3 regions of the Halobacillus sp. H74 genome follow, and region 3 is predicted to be linked to each of the others. Evidence: riboswitches for the same ligand, from Rfam matches in the RefSeq annotation. Region 3 holds a riboswitch; each other region holds the start of a gene.
What was found. Region 3 has a riboswitch for thiamine pyrophosphate ahead of ACTWPX_RS16515 (thiamine phosphate synthase). Riboswitches for the same ligand answer to the same signal wherever they lie in the genome.

Region 1: linked by a shared signal. The riboswitch ahead of thiT (energy-coupled thiamine transporter ThiT) and the one ahead of ACTWPX_RS16515 (thiamine phosphate synthase) in region 3 are both predicted to bind thiamine pyrophosphate.
Region 2: linked by a shared signal. The riboswitch ahead of ACTWPX_RS06160 (YkoF family thiamine/hydroxymethylpyrimidine-binding protein) and the one ahead of ACTWPX_RS16515 (thiamine phosphate synthase) in region 3 are both predicted to bind thiamine pyrophosphate.

What each region holds. Positions count from the first base shown of each region.
Region 1 covers NZ_JBQQCI010000008.1:30,109-34,753, reverse strand. Annotated here, with positions in the region: gene yfkAB (radical SAM/CxCxxxxC motif protein YfkAB) at 1-108, opposite strand, end outside; gene ACTWPX_RS16940 (SDR family oxidoreductase) at 355-1,263, shown strand; gene ACTWPX_RS16935 (alpha/beta hydrolase) at 1,217-1,966, shown strand; TPP riboswitch at 2,058-2,158, shown strand; gene thiT (energy-coupled thiamine transporter ThiT) at 2,244-2,810, shown strand; gene ACTWPX_RS16925 (phospholipase D family protein) at 3,060-4,508, shown strand; gene ACTWPX_RS16920 (hypothetical protein) at 4,575-4,645, opposite strand, start outside.
Region 2 covers NZ_JBQQCI010000002.1:556,190-560,834, forward strand. Annotated here, with positions in the region: gene ACTWPX_RS06130 (EamA family transporter) at 1-22, opposite strand, end outside; gene ACTWPX_RS06135 (hypothetical protein) at 43-381, opposite strand; gene ACTWPX_RS06140 (hypothetical protein) at 596-976, opposite strand; gene ACTWPX_RS06145 (YrhK family protein) at 1,114-1,413, opposite strand; gene ACTWPX_RS06150 (PH domain-containing protein) at 1,556-2,002, opposite strand; gene ACTWPX_RS06155 (hypothetical protein) at 2,223-2,612, opposite strand; TPP riboswitch at 2,879-2,982, shown strand; gene ACTWPX_RS06160 (YkoF family thiamine/hydroxymethylpyrimidine-binding protein) at 3,076-3,675, shown strand; gene ACTWPX_RS06165 (ECF transporter S component) at 3,675-4,253, shown strand; gene ACTWPX_RS06170 (ABC transporter ATP-binding protein) at 4,250-4,645, shown strand, end outside.
Region 3 covers NZ_JBQQCI010000007.1:161,519-166,163, reverse strand. Annotated here, with positions in the region: gene ACTWPX_RS16525 (zinc-binding dehydrogenase) at 1-472, opposite strand, end outside; gene ACTWPX_RS16520 (copper amine oxidase) at 929-2,266, shown strand; TPP riboswitch at 2,761-2,872, shown strand; gene ACTWPX_RS16515 (thiamine phosphate synthase) at 3,027-3,629, shown strand; gene thiO (glycine oxidase ThiO) at 3,622-4,645, shown strand, end outside.

The DNA of each region.
Region 1 (4,645 bases), on a different contig from region 3:
AAATTCAATATTGGATAACTTCATTTCACCATGTTCCTGGACATCCATGTACGCTTCCCATGGATCATAGGAAGGAGTAAGCTCTTGAAGCTTCATGTCAGTACTCATAGGCTATGAAACTTCCTTTCTTTTAAAATTCGGTTGTAGACAAACCTTTCTCATTTTAACATTATTCAACCGAATACTATACCATTCCTTGCTTAAAACCTAAGTTAATATTCTTATGAATAAGTAAGCGATAACTGGTGTGGAGAGAGGGGGGATGTTGGTGATGGCCAATTTCAATAAAAAGGAGATTTGGTGTGTGATAGCGAACAATAGGGGGTAAAGCAAGGAATAAAGGAGAGTAGTTGAATGAGCCAAACCGTTTTGATCACCGGATCTTCCAGTGGGTTCGGTTACCATACCGCTATTAAATGTGCAGAAAAAGGATTTAAGGTCATCGCGACGATGAGGAATATGGAGAAAGCCTCTGTATTTGAAGATGAGACCCTGGCCCCGGAAATCAGAAGTCTGATTGAAGTCTGGGCATTAGATGTAACGGATATAGATTCTATAAAGCGATTCGAACAACAACTGGAGAGCCTGGATAGGCTGGACGTACTCGTGAACAATGCGGGCTTTGCGATTGGTGGTTTCCTCGAACAAGTACCGCTGGAAGCTTACCGACGCCAATTTGAAACGAATGTATTCGGGGTGATCGGTGTCACCAAAGCTGTGCTCCCTTTGATGAGGAGACAAGGACGGGGGAAAATCTTTAACGTAAGCAGTGTCAGTGGACTGATCGGCTTCCCCGGCCTATCCGCCTATGTATCATCTAAACATGCACTCGAAGGACTATCAGAAAGTCTACGCTTTGAAGTCCGGCCTTTTGGTATTGATGTAGCATTGATTGAACCAGGTTCTTATCAGACGAACATCTGGTCCTCTGGCATGGAATTGCCTGAGACTGTCCATGATCCTGATTCGCCATATTCAGACTACACGAAAGGTCTATGGAGTGCTTTGAATGAAGAGTCCCATGAAAAGCCGGGTAAGGTAGCTGATTTTATGGCAGACCTTATGCAAAAGGAGCAGCTGTCTAAACTCCGTTATCCGATTGGAGCCGGGGTAAGGATGAATGTGTTTATGAAACGAATCCTTCCGTGGCGGTGGTTGGAGAGAACAGTGTTGAAAAAAATACTTGGAACCGAAAAAGCGGAAGGAGAGAAGAGATATGGAACAAAGCATCGTAATGAATGGAGCGGAAGACATACGGTTTGAAGGGAATGAGGTGGGCATTCTGCTCTGCCACGGGTTTACAGGCACGACTCAGAGTATGAGGTCTTTAGCGGAAGCTTATGCGAGAGAAGGCTACACCGTCCATTGTCCTCGTTTGAAAGGTCATGGGACGACCCCTGAGGATATGGAATCTACTTCTTATAAGGAGTGGATCCGCTCTGTGGATGAAGCATACCAGTGGCTGACTGAGAGGTGTTCCACTGTTTTCGTTGCCGGATTATCGATGGGTGGTGCGCTTGCCTTGTATATAGCAAGTCAGTATGAAGCAGTCAAAGGGGTCATTCCCATTAACGCCGCCATCCAAATCCCGGCCTTTGAAAGCAGTATTTCATCGGAAGAGCGGTTTTTGGATGCCATCGGATCGGATATTAAAGACCAGGGGAGTCATGAACTTGCCTATGATCGCACCCCGGTTAAATCGATTCAAGAGCTTGTTCATCTGATGGACCAAGTAAAAGAGCGACTGGATGCTATTCATTGTCCCATCATGATTTTCGTTTCAGATGAAGACCATGTCGTACCACCGAATAATTCAGAAGTGGTTTTTGATTCCGTCTTTTCGGAGCATAAAGAAATCATTCACTTAGAAAACAGTTACCATGTTGCGACACTGGATTACGACCAGGATTTAATCATAGAAAGAAGCCTTGAATTTTTCCAGATGTACACGAATACTAAAGGCTGAGATAAGAGTATTTCCGGGGCAATAAGATAATCTTTGTAATTAATCCGAAAGTCTATTATAATAGTAGACAAATCAAGAAAAGTAACGGTATAAAGCCTTCAAGGGGAGCCTTCTGGCTGAGAGTGAACTCTTCGTTCTTACCCTTCGAACCTGTCAGTTAATACTGACGCAGGGATGGCGGCTTTTTTGATGGTGCAATGCATTTGGGACTCCTCCATCAGGAAGCTTCCCTATTTGGCATTGCTTTTTTTGTGTCTTTCTACAGGAGGTAGGTCAGATGAGGAATCGTCGTGTTTTATTTTTAGTAGAAATCGCTATTTTTTCAGCATTAGCGTTGTTGTTGGATATTTTACCTTTTCTATCTTTCAAGTTATGGGCGCAAGGGGGATCCATATCCCTTGCAATGGTGCCTGTGTTCATCATGGCATTCAGGTGGGGAATCAAAGGTGGCATGGCCACAGGCGTCTTATTAGGAATCTATCAAATCTTAACAGGAGCCTATATCATTACGCCGGTACAGACGATTTTAGATTATATCATCGCCTTTGCTGTCATCGGGGTAGCGGGATTTGTTGCCAAACCATTGTGGAAAGCGATTAAAGCCAAAGAGTCGAAAGCATTGGTTGGCTGGATCGTATTTGGCTGCTTCGTAGGGAGTTTGCTACGCTTTATCGGTCACTTTACTGCCGGGATTGTTTTTTACGGGGAATTTGCTCCGGAAGGACAACCGGTGTGGCTCTACTCACTCGTCTATAACGGGGGATATATGTTGCCTGCTTTTATTTTAAGTAGTATTGTGGTCAGTCTGTTATTTGTGCAGCGACCTAAATTATTGATGCATTAAGCCGTTGAGGCAGGATAAAAGAATTTTTCCACTAGGAAACCCGAACGAAAAATCGTTCGGGTTTTCTTTATGAAGAAATAAATGCATACGCCGCTCCGGCAACATACTTCACTTCTTTTTATGTTAGAAATTTCAGGTCATAAATGAGAGGAAGCCAACACTGAAATTCGACAAATTTTGTTTGAGAGGTTTGAAATGAAGGGGGATGGTGAAAATAACTAAGCGCTCTAAAAAGTGGAGGGGATTGTTGTGCAGCGTTTGAAAAGATTTTATAAAAGCAAGTGGTTTTGGATTGTACTTATCTTTCTAATTATTATCAGTTTGACGATTGCGTATCATACATCGTGGAAATCACTCCCGGAAGGGGTTTCCTATGAGGGGGAAGAACACTCCATGGACAGTGTGGAGTTTTTCCGGGATTTGACCTATGAGAATGACGAAGGGGAAACCGTTCATGAGTTGGAAATTTTTGAAGAAATCAACCGGACGATCTCTGAAGCTGAGGATTTTATCGTTGCGGACATGTTTTTGTTCAATGGATATACCAGTGGAAAACATGACTTTCCTAAGATCTCAAAGAATCTCGTAGACGCGATCCTCAAGAGGAAAGAAGAAGTGCCAGATTTAAAAGTGGTATTTATTACAGATAAGATCAATACGGTTTATGGATCTTATGAATCAGAAACGATCCGCCGTCTGGAAGATGGTGGCGTGGATGTTGTATTAACGAACCTGGATCAGCTGCGTGATTCCAACCCTGTTTATTCCAGCGTTTGGCGCGTGTTTTTTTCCTGGATGGGGACAGGGGATGATGGGTGGATCAAAAATCCATTTTCCAAAGAAGCTCCTGAGGTAACATTGAGGTCCTATATGAAATTGTTGAATATCAAAGCGAACCATAGAAAATTATTAGTTACTGAGAATTCGGCCATCGTTTCAACAGCTAACCCACATGATGCCAGTGGTTTTCACGAAAATGTAGCATTTAAGATGGATGGTCCGATCATTAAAGATATATTAGAAGCGGAAGAAGCGGTAGTGAATTATTCAGGTGAGGCAGATTTCCCTGACTATGAAGGTCGTAGCTGGGAGGAACAGGAAGGTCCGCTTACCACCCGCTTCGTGACTGAGGGCAAAATATATAATGCTATTTTAGACGAATTAGCGAATGCTGGCGAAGGCGATCAAGTCTGGTTAGGAATGTATTACCTGGCAGACCGGAAAATTATCGATGAAATGGATAAAGCCGCGGACCGGGGAGCTGTGGTGAATATCGTTATGGATCCGAATACAACCGCATTCGGTCACGAGAAAACCGGAATTCCTAATTTACCTGTTGCGGCAGAGTTGAAGAATTTAGGTAATGATAACATCAATCTTCGTTGGTATGACGTGAATATGGAACAGTATCATACGAAAATGCTGTATATCGACAAAGAAGAGGAAGATGTCATCATTGCAGGGTCAGCCAATTATACAAGGAGGAATTTATCCAACTTGAACTTGGAAGCAGATGTAGTGATCAAAGGACCTGGAGACGAAGAAGTATTCCAGGAAGTCGACGATTACTTCCACAGGATTTGGGAAAACGAAGACGGTCATTATACTGCTGATTATAAAAAATATCAGGATAAATTGACGGGAATTCGTTATGCGACGTATTATTTGCAGAAATGGACATGGTTTACAACGTATTAATAAAAGAAAGCTCACAGATTTTATATGAGACCATTGAAAAACCCTTTTTAATTCTAGAGGAGCTGTTCAAGTTTGTTGTGGCTTCTCACGAATCGCTTCTCGGTGGATGCTTGCCGCGGGCAGGGCCTCAGCTAACT
Region 2 (4,645 bases), on a different contig from region 3:
ACAGGCTGCCTTTAAGCTTCATATGACTTTCTCCTTTTTATGCTACTCGCCCATAGCGACTAAATACCTTTTGGTGTTGCCACTGTATTCAGCAATCAATACGCCCGAGGGCTCTTTTGTTGTATAAAGTTCAGCACCTACTGGCAGGTGGTTCGCCATTCCCTCTTCAACGATCCCCACTCTTTCCCCTTTGATATAGTCCTTTTTTTCAATCCAATCGACACCATGTGTATAAACCGCTCCATCTTTCATTTCTATGTAGTCAGCATCTGGATTGATGGTGAGGACTTGTTTTTTAGAAAGGAGACCACCTTCCCCCTGCCCAGGGTGACAAGCTGTGAATATAAGGATCATAAGAAAAAAGAAAAGCGCTCGTTTCATACCGTCTCTCCTTTTCATATTTCTGATGCAGTGGTTGAGCATATATCAGAAGGTGAAACAAAACCTATCCATCAACCTTCGTATCCTGGAATGAAAAAGCGGGGATGGAAAGCAAGGGGACGCTTCTGCAAAATATAATATCAAACTTGCCGTCACGCACAAGTAAAGCCGACCAGCAGAATTTTCCGTTTCAATCTTTTGAGGCAAAGAATTCTCAATCCAGAATGACCACTTCTGCAGCGGTCAATTCCCTGCTTTCAGGATCTTCACCAATATCTTTTTCATTGGCGAGAACCACCTTCACATCAAGCATATCCTCTTCTTTTGCTTGTTCACGGAAGGCTTGCATGCTCACAGTGTCACCATCCGCCGTTTTTACCGGGATATCTTCAGGCATAAGTACAAGACATGGATAACCTTCTTCAGTAGCAGCAGCAGCTCCTGTGACATTCCTTTTCACTGCAGCCGAACACTCGACTTCGATACCGCCGATTTTCACAGAGGTGACCGGTCCTTCAATAGATTGGACAGGTTGGCTGGAAACACCGCACCCAGTGAGCAATATGAACATAGTGATAACTAAGAAAAATCTCAAAACGGTTCACCCTTTATTATTTGTTGCTTTATGAAAAGCGTACCACGAATGGAAAAATTTGAAAAATCCACCTGTATCGCCAAATTTGCAGTGCTTTGGAAAAATCCAAGTTCAATCTCTACCAGAACACAATCTCGTTATAGTTTATTTTCATACTCCTGGGAGTAAATCTTACGAAGATGAAAACGATGGACAAGACGAATCGTCGGTCTGATCAGCATTTGAATACTTCCCAGCACAAATAGCGTGACTCCCCACATTTTCGTTGATTCAAAATAAAAAAACACACTTCCGATCAGGAACCAGAGCCCTAATAAGAAATCATTCAAGGTGTAGAGAATCTCATAACTCTTTTTGAAAAATACATCATGTTTACCCATCTTCAAGTCTACATATTCATCTTTTGTTTGCTCCTGTTCATCTACTTCCTCTGTCATACGAACACCTCCACTCTTTCGTTACCCGAATTAGCGGAAGAAAAATCAAAGGAACCCTCCTGACAGCATAAAGCAGACTTTTGATCCACCATTTTTGATGTGAGTATAAGGAATTTCCTTTCCTCCTGCTTTCATAAGCTTTTCAACTATGATCATAAGGACTCTCCTTGCGGGTCAATTTTTCTCTTAATTGTTTCAGGAACAACCCCTTATCTTTCGGAGAAACTTTCACATAACGCCCATTGCCATAATGGATTTCCAAGCGGTTTACGGATAGTGCGGGAGCAATGAATGGATCTTTGCTTGGAAACACTTTCCCTATTTCCTCTAAAGGAATCTTTTTCTTAATTGGACCAAAATGGACGATCAGCCACTGTTCCCCGATTTTGTACCCGGTGCGGAACCAGACCCACAATAACGATCCGCTAATAATGAGCAGAACTGCCAGTTTCATAAAATAACCATCAAGTGGCGACGGCAGCATGTAAACTCCCCATTGGAAGTTGAAAATTCCATCTATCAGGCATACTAGAACAACACCCCATAGAATCATTGCTAACCAGGAATCTTTTTTCGAAGGAAAATACATAACGGTCCCCCTTCCATAGAGATTAGGTTTTGAAACAAAGAATCATTTATCCAGTGCCGTATCAGGCTTTTTTCCTAAGTCTTGTACAATCGCTTTCATTATTAATACGATGGAAAACCACAAATAGTTTCAATAATCTGGTACTTTTTACTCCAATTTTTTAAAACATCCGCAAAATCAAAAAGATGCTCCATTTTAAGAAGCATCCTATCTTTATTTACTAGGAGCAGTCGCTCTCAATTTGCACAAATTGATTATTCAAGACTGTGTTCCCTTCTTGAGCAGCTAATGCATTACTTCTGCCAAAACTGTTTACAACGATATTCGTATCTTCCGCATAAGTTACACGTACTTCGTAGAATAAAACTCCTGAAAGATTCGTGTACATCACAGCTAAGTTACCAGCGGGAAGAGAGTATGGGAAGTCAACTGGCTGGTTATTTCCGATTAATACCGGCAATTGTACAGGATTTGAATAAGAACTCCAATTCCATACTTCAATGACGACTTGTTCACAACTCAGCCCTGTATTAACAAGGTTGACGACAGCGGATATAGTGACAGGTTCTTTTCTTAATACGCCAGTCGATACTGTTTTCAGCCCTATCATATGACCACCTCCTTCCATATAAAACTATTACTAATCTATGTTTCAGGAGGTGTTAAGTGTGGACAAGGTGCTCAGGTGAAACATACAAATTTGTTTGCGGATTTCAATGAAGAACTATACATCGCCCAAGTTTTTCGACGATCAGAGATTTTTCCCCCAAGCAGAACCCGCGAAAGGGACTAAATAAAACTCTTGAAGACAAACCGTTTACAAATCCAGCGACATCCGCTACTATGAAATCAAAGTACGATAACTGCATAACCATTGATTAGCACTAGGGGAGCTGCGTAACGCGGCTGAGAGGAAATAATTCCGACCCTTGGCACCCGAACTAGATAATACTAGCGTGGGGAAGTGCAGTCGGCTCTCGCCGAAGACCTTCAAGGTTCTTCCTTTTTCGATAGTTGGACTGCATTCCCATGGGATGCAGTTTTTTTGTGCTTTAAAAAAAGGAGGAATAAAAATGAATCAAGTATGTGAAAATTCTCGTATTGTGGGCTGCTCCTTTTCGGTGCACCCGATGTCCGATCAGTTTGTTACGTACATTATGGATAGTTTGAAAGAGGTCGATACATCAAAAGTATGGCTGCATACCGATGATGTGACTACAACTGTGAGAGGGCGAATGGAACACGTTTTTGATGTAACGAAAGCAATTCTTTTGCATATCGCGAAAACTGGTGTCCACGTAGCGTTTCAAGGTACTTTTTCGATCGGATGCCCTGGAGATACATCCGGAGATGTGTATATGGATGAGTCGTCTGAACGTCTGAATGAAACGAATGTAACGGGCCTCCGCCTGCCGATTGCGGCTAAATTTTCATTATATCCTATGGGCGGCGGTGATTATATGGATACCATTTACGCACAAATAGAAGCCATGAAATCAAAAGGGGTTGAAGTCTCCCCTGCTCATTATTCAACAAGACTGGACGGGGATACGCATGATATTTTCACAGGGCTTGAAGATGTCTTTCGTGAAACAGAAGCAAGCGGTTCTTCGCATACGGTGATGACGGTCACTGTATCAGCCAACAGTCCTTCACATAAGGAGACTGAATGATGAATAGCTGGAAGCTTAAAGAGATTGTCGTCATGTCCGTACTTTCTGTTGTATTCGCCGTCGTCTACCTCGCGTTTCTACCTGTGGGGAAAATTCTTGTCGGTTTTTTCGGACCTATCGGCTATGATTTCATCTTCGGGATTTGGTTCATTGTATCCATCATCGCTGCCTATATTATCCGCAAACCCGGTGCTGCCTTTTTATCAGAAACAATTGCTGCCACTGTCGAAGTGTTGCTTGGTAATGCGGTGGGACCGATATTGATGGTAACTGGGATGATCCAGGGTCTTGGAGCAGAATCGGCGTTCGCAATGACCCGTTATAAACGCTATGATTTATTCACTTTGATGCTCGCCGGTATGATGGCTGCCGTCTTCAGTTTCGTATGGGGTTACTTCCTCTCAGGCTTCGCTGCATTAAGTACCGGTTATGTACTGGCCATGTTCATTGTCCGCATCATCAGTGGTGCGCTAATTTCAGGCGTCCTAGGAAAAGCACTCAGTGACTCTCTGGCAAAAACGGGAGTACTCTCAAGCTTTGCCTTAGGAAAAGAACGCAGAAAGCAACGAGCAGCATGACTAAACAAATCCTACGTACAGAGAACCTGACTCTTTCTTATGAAGATTGTGTAACACCGGTGCTGCAGGATGTCTCGCTTTCCATAATGGAGGGTGATGATATGCTGATCCTCGGTCCAAGCGGTTCTGGAAAAAGTTCCTTCACCCATTGTTTGAATGGACTATACCCGAGAGAACTTGATGGAGAGATGAGTGGGGAAGTATGGGTACACGGAAAGAGAACAAACGATTATCAACCAGGTGAAATTTCCAAGCATATTGGTGTCGTCTTCCAAGATCCTGAAACACAATTTTGTATGCTCACAGTGGAAGATGAAGTCGCTTTTGGATTAGAAAATTTATCTATGCCATTAAATGCTATGAGAGCAAAAGTCGAGGAAGTCTTAACATGG
Region 3 (4,645 bases):
AGGCAGTCATTCCGCTTACAGAGAAGACGGCACTTTCAATAGGATCGGATAGAGGCATCTCATAGCATAGGTCAGCAGGCCAAGTTACGTATTCGGCATATCCTCCATCGTATTCAGAACCGATAAAGGACATATCCTCTGAGATATGCTCAAGTCCTTCTTTGCCGCTTGATGTGAATGGAAATAGGACGACATCTTTTCCTATTAAGCTTTCATCCACTTCACTTCCTGTTTTCTCAATACAACCAGTGATGTCTGATCCTGGTATGCGAGGGAATTGTACACCTTCCGGCCGCCAGCCTGACTTACCACCTGATCCATAAGCACCTTCTCGCATCCAAATTTCAGTATTATTGATCCCGCAAGCCTTCACTTTAATGAGTACTTCGCCACTTTTCGGTTCCGGCACCTTTTTTTTCACGAGCTCTAATTTGTCTACATCACCGTAACCTGTTACTTGTACAGCTTTCATATGATCCTCCCCTTTTTGTATTGTTTGTCATCATCATTGTACCTGTTTGAGTACAAGAGAAACAGTTGCACAACTTGAGCACCCCACTATTAAATTGCCCCACTCAAGGAAAAACATAAGGGACCCGAGAACCTATTTAGGCTGAACCTTTTTGCAGTTACGCCGATAAAATCCTTTTTACGCTTATTAATTCAAACATCATATATTTATCCAAAACCAGCCTCCATCAGGTTGGTTTTTTTGTGCTATTGATAAAACATCTCCGTACTTTTTCTCTCCCTCTGATCTGCTGAAAAATTCCGAGGGTTATCATTTATTTCCATAAACCCTGTCAACACAGGAAAAAAGACAGCAAACGAGAGAAAAGTTAATTTTTTTCATAAAAAAGTGATCCATAAATGATACCTGTCCGATAGCTATGTGAAAAAACAAAAACGAAGGAGAGATGAATGAATCATGAATTTCAAAAAAGCTCTATTAGTCGTACCAATGAGTGCAAGTCTGTTACTCCCTACGTCTTTGGATATCGTGAACGCTGAAGAACATAAGATTCCACAAACTCAAACGGAAGCAGTAGAGTTGCGATCCCAGCTGGACAACTTGTTCAGTGAGCATGCATACCTGGCTGTTGAAACAATGAGAAAAGGAGCAGAGGGTGCATCGGATTTTGAACAATCTGCTGCTGCTTTATCATCCAACACTGATGACCTCACAGCTGCTATTGAATCTGTATATGGCAAAGAGGCTGGTGAGAAGTTCAATGAGATGTGGTCTTCTCACATTGGTTACTTCGTCGATTATGTGAAAGCGACAGGAAATGAAGATGAAGAAGCAAAACAAATGGCATTGGATGAATTGAACCAGTATCGTGAGGACTTCTCTGAATTTATTTCAGAAGCGACCGGAAACCGCTTAAAAGCAGATGGTCTTGCTGAAGGCTTGCAAATGCACGTCAACCAGTTGATCGGTGCTTTTGATGCATATGTAGCAGGTGATTATGAAGAAGCGTATATGAAAGAGCGTAAAGCCATTGAGCATATGTATGGCGTAAGTAAAGGGATGTCTAGTGCCATCGTTAATCAATTCCCGGATAAATTCAACAATACGAAAACTGTCACTCCAGCTGCCGACCTTCGTTCTAACCTGAACCACCTTTTGAGTGAACATGTTGGACTAGCTACGATGGCGATGCAAAATGGTCTTGATGGATCAGAAGATTTTGAAGCATCCGCTAAAGCTCTTTCAAATAATACAGAAGACTTGACGAAAGCGATTACGTCCATCTTTGGTGAAGAAGCTGGTTCCCAGTTCAATGACATATGGACACAGCACATCGATGACTTCGTTTCTTATGTAAAAGCGACAGGAAATGATGATGAAGTGAAGAAAGAAGAAGCCATGAAAGCGTTGGAAGATTATCGTGAAACATTCGCTAAGTTCCTTGAGCAAGGTACTAAAGGCGAGATAAGTGCAGATAAACTGGCTCCAAGTCTGCAGCAACATGCCGATTACTTGTTCAATACGTTTGATCAATATGCAGCTGAAGACTATGAGAAAACCTACATGACTCTAAGAGATTCTTATGCTCATATGTTCGGTGCATCTAAAGCTCTTTCCACTGGGATTGTAGGTGCATACCCTGATAAGTTCATGGGTGAAGAAATGCCAGAGGAAATGCCGGATACAGGCATGGGCGGCACAGCGTCAGATAGCAACATCTGGTTGTATGCATCCATTCTTGCAGCAATCGCAGCGGCAGGTGTCTTCCTCCGCAAACAATCTAAACAGCAGTAATCCTGAGCTTTAACCAATGCAACGTTGAATAAAGGATCTAAATGCTAAACCGCCTATTTTGATAGTCTACTGAGAACTGCAACTTTCTGAGTTATGCATCAAAGAAAAAGCCGAGTAGGACGATTTTATCGTTCAACTCGGCTTTTTTATTTCGATGAGACATACGGGCTCTTACACGTCCATGAGCGTTCGGTGGGTGATGCTCGCAGCAAGCCTCCATCGACAATCGATTCGTGAGAAGCAACAATAAACTTTAACAGCTCCTCCAGATTGAAAAGGTTTTTTCAATGGTCACTTTTTTGAAGCGGGCATTTTTGATGAGAATCACAATCAGATTTCCTGTAATCGATGATAAGTTCAGTAATATGATTTTAAGTTTTTCGGTTGGCTTTATTAGATGAATGAAGTAGAATTGACCGAAAAGATACTTACTTACGGTAGACGGAACTTTCAAAATATTGTAAGGTTAAAGTGACAACAATAAAATTTAATGAATTACTCACTAGGGGTGCCTTTACTTAAAGGCTGAGATTGAAGTGGAACTTCGAGACTCTTTGAACCTGAACTGGCATTAAAACCAGCGGAGGAAAGTGACAAAGCCTTTGTATTTTCACACGTGAAATGGATGCATTTTCATGTTGGTAATAAAATAGGTCATGCCACTTTCCTCCGGGAAGGTGGCATTTTTTTGGTTAAAAATTTTGTTTAGCTCTGCGAGTGTGGGAGATGGCTTTTATATTCCTGTTGAGGAGGTGAGGTTGTGAAATTAGTTGCCGTTACTAATGGAGAAATGGAAGAAACAGATTTGGTAAGAACCATTCTTGATTTGGCAGAGGTTGTTGACCTCATCATTCTGAGGGAAAAACAAAAGACGGTTTCTGGGTATCTTTCTTTTGTAAGGAACTTGCTGGAAAGTGGAGTTCCTAAACAGAAGCTTTGTGTTCATAAACATATGGATGTTGCGGGTTTGGCGGGGATTGATCATCTTCATCTTCCGGAAAATGGGGCAGCAGTCAACAAGGTAAGGAAAATCTATCCGCATCTCACTATAGGTGTATCTGTACATACCATAGATGCAGCTATACAAGCAGAAGAGGAAGGAGCGGATTATGTCATGTATGGCCACGTTTATTCCACAAGCAGTAAAAAAGGAAGGGCTCCTAGAGGAATCGGAAACGTCGCCAACCTTACTGGGGTGCTCAGTATTCCAGTGGTGACAATCGGGGGAATTGATCCTGGAAAAGTGAAAGAATTGACTGCGATAGGGGTGGAAGGGATCGCGGTCATGTCTGGGATATTCAGTGCTGAAGATCCTCTGGAAGCGGCGGATCGTTACAAAAGGAAGGGGCTTTATGATGGATAAGCACATAGATACGTTGGTTATCGGTGGGGGAATCATAGGTCATTCGGTTTCCTATTATTTGAGTGAAAGTGGCCATTCTTCGTTAGTGGTGGAAAAGAATACAAGTGGCAATAGAGCGACAAAGGCAGCTGCCGGCATGCTCGGGGTGCATACAGAAAATAAAGAAGCAGGTGCTTTTCACCAGTTTTGTGAGAATAGCAGAAATCTGTATAAAAAATTAAGTACGGACTTATACGCACAAACAGGAATAGATATCAGCTTTTCACAATTCGGGATGCTGGAAATTGCTATAGATCCACGACATCACGATGATTTGCTCGCAAAAAGGGACCTGTTTCCTGACTTAATGTATCTTTCGGGTCACCAGCTAAGAGAGCGGATACCTGCCGTTACAAAAAAAGCATCTGGAGCATTATTCATGAAAGAGGATGGACATGTTGAACCCACACAAGCTTGTGAAGCCTTTAAGCGAGGGGCGTTAGCTCATGGTGGAGATCTGCTTGAGAATAATGAGGTAGTAAGGATAGAAAAATCAAAAGGGTCTTTTAAAGTCCACCTTGAAAATGGTTCACTCACTGCTGAAAAGATTGTAGTGGCTTCAGGGGCTGAAAGCGGTCGTTGGTTTACTGGAACTAGTCTTTCAAACCCTATGGTTCCGACAAAAGGCGAATGTTTTTCCATCAAACCTAACAGGCACTTTGTAAATGAAACCTTATTCTTCCGCAATTTTTACCTCGTGCCAAAGCTGGATGGACGCCTTGTGATCGGGGCGACTACCATTCCTGAGGACCGAAGCACGACCACAACAGCTGGGGGGTTATCAAAATTGATGAATGATGTATTCTCCATTTTCCCTGATTTACAAGAGGAAGCATTCCATGGATGTTGGTCAGGGATTAGGCCAGGTTCTGTCGATGGCAGGCCGATCATCGGTGAGCATCCTGAAATGGAGGGGCTGTATTTTGCCACCGGTCATTATCGTAATGGAATCTTGCTAGCTCCTGCCACCGGCCAAA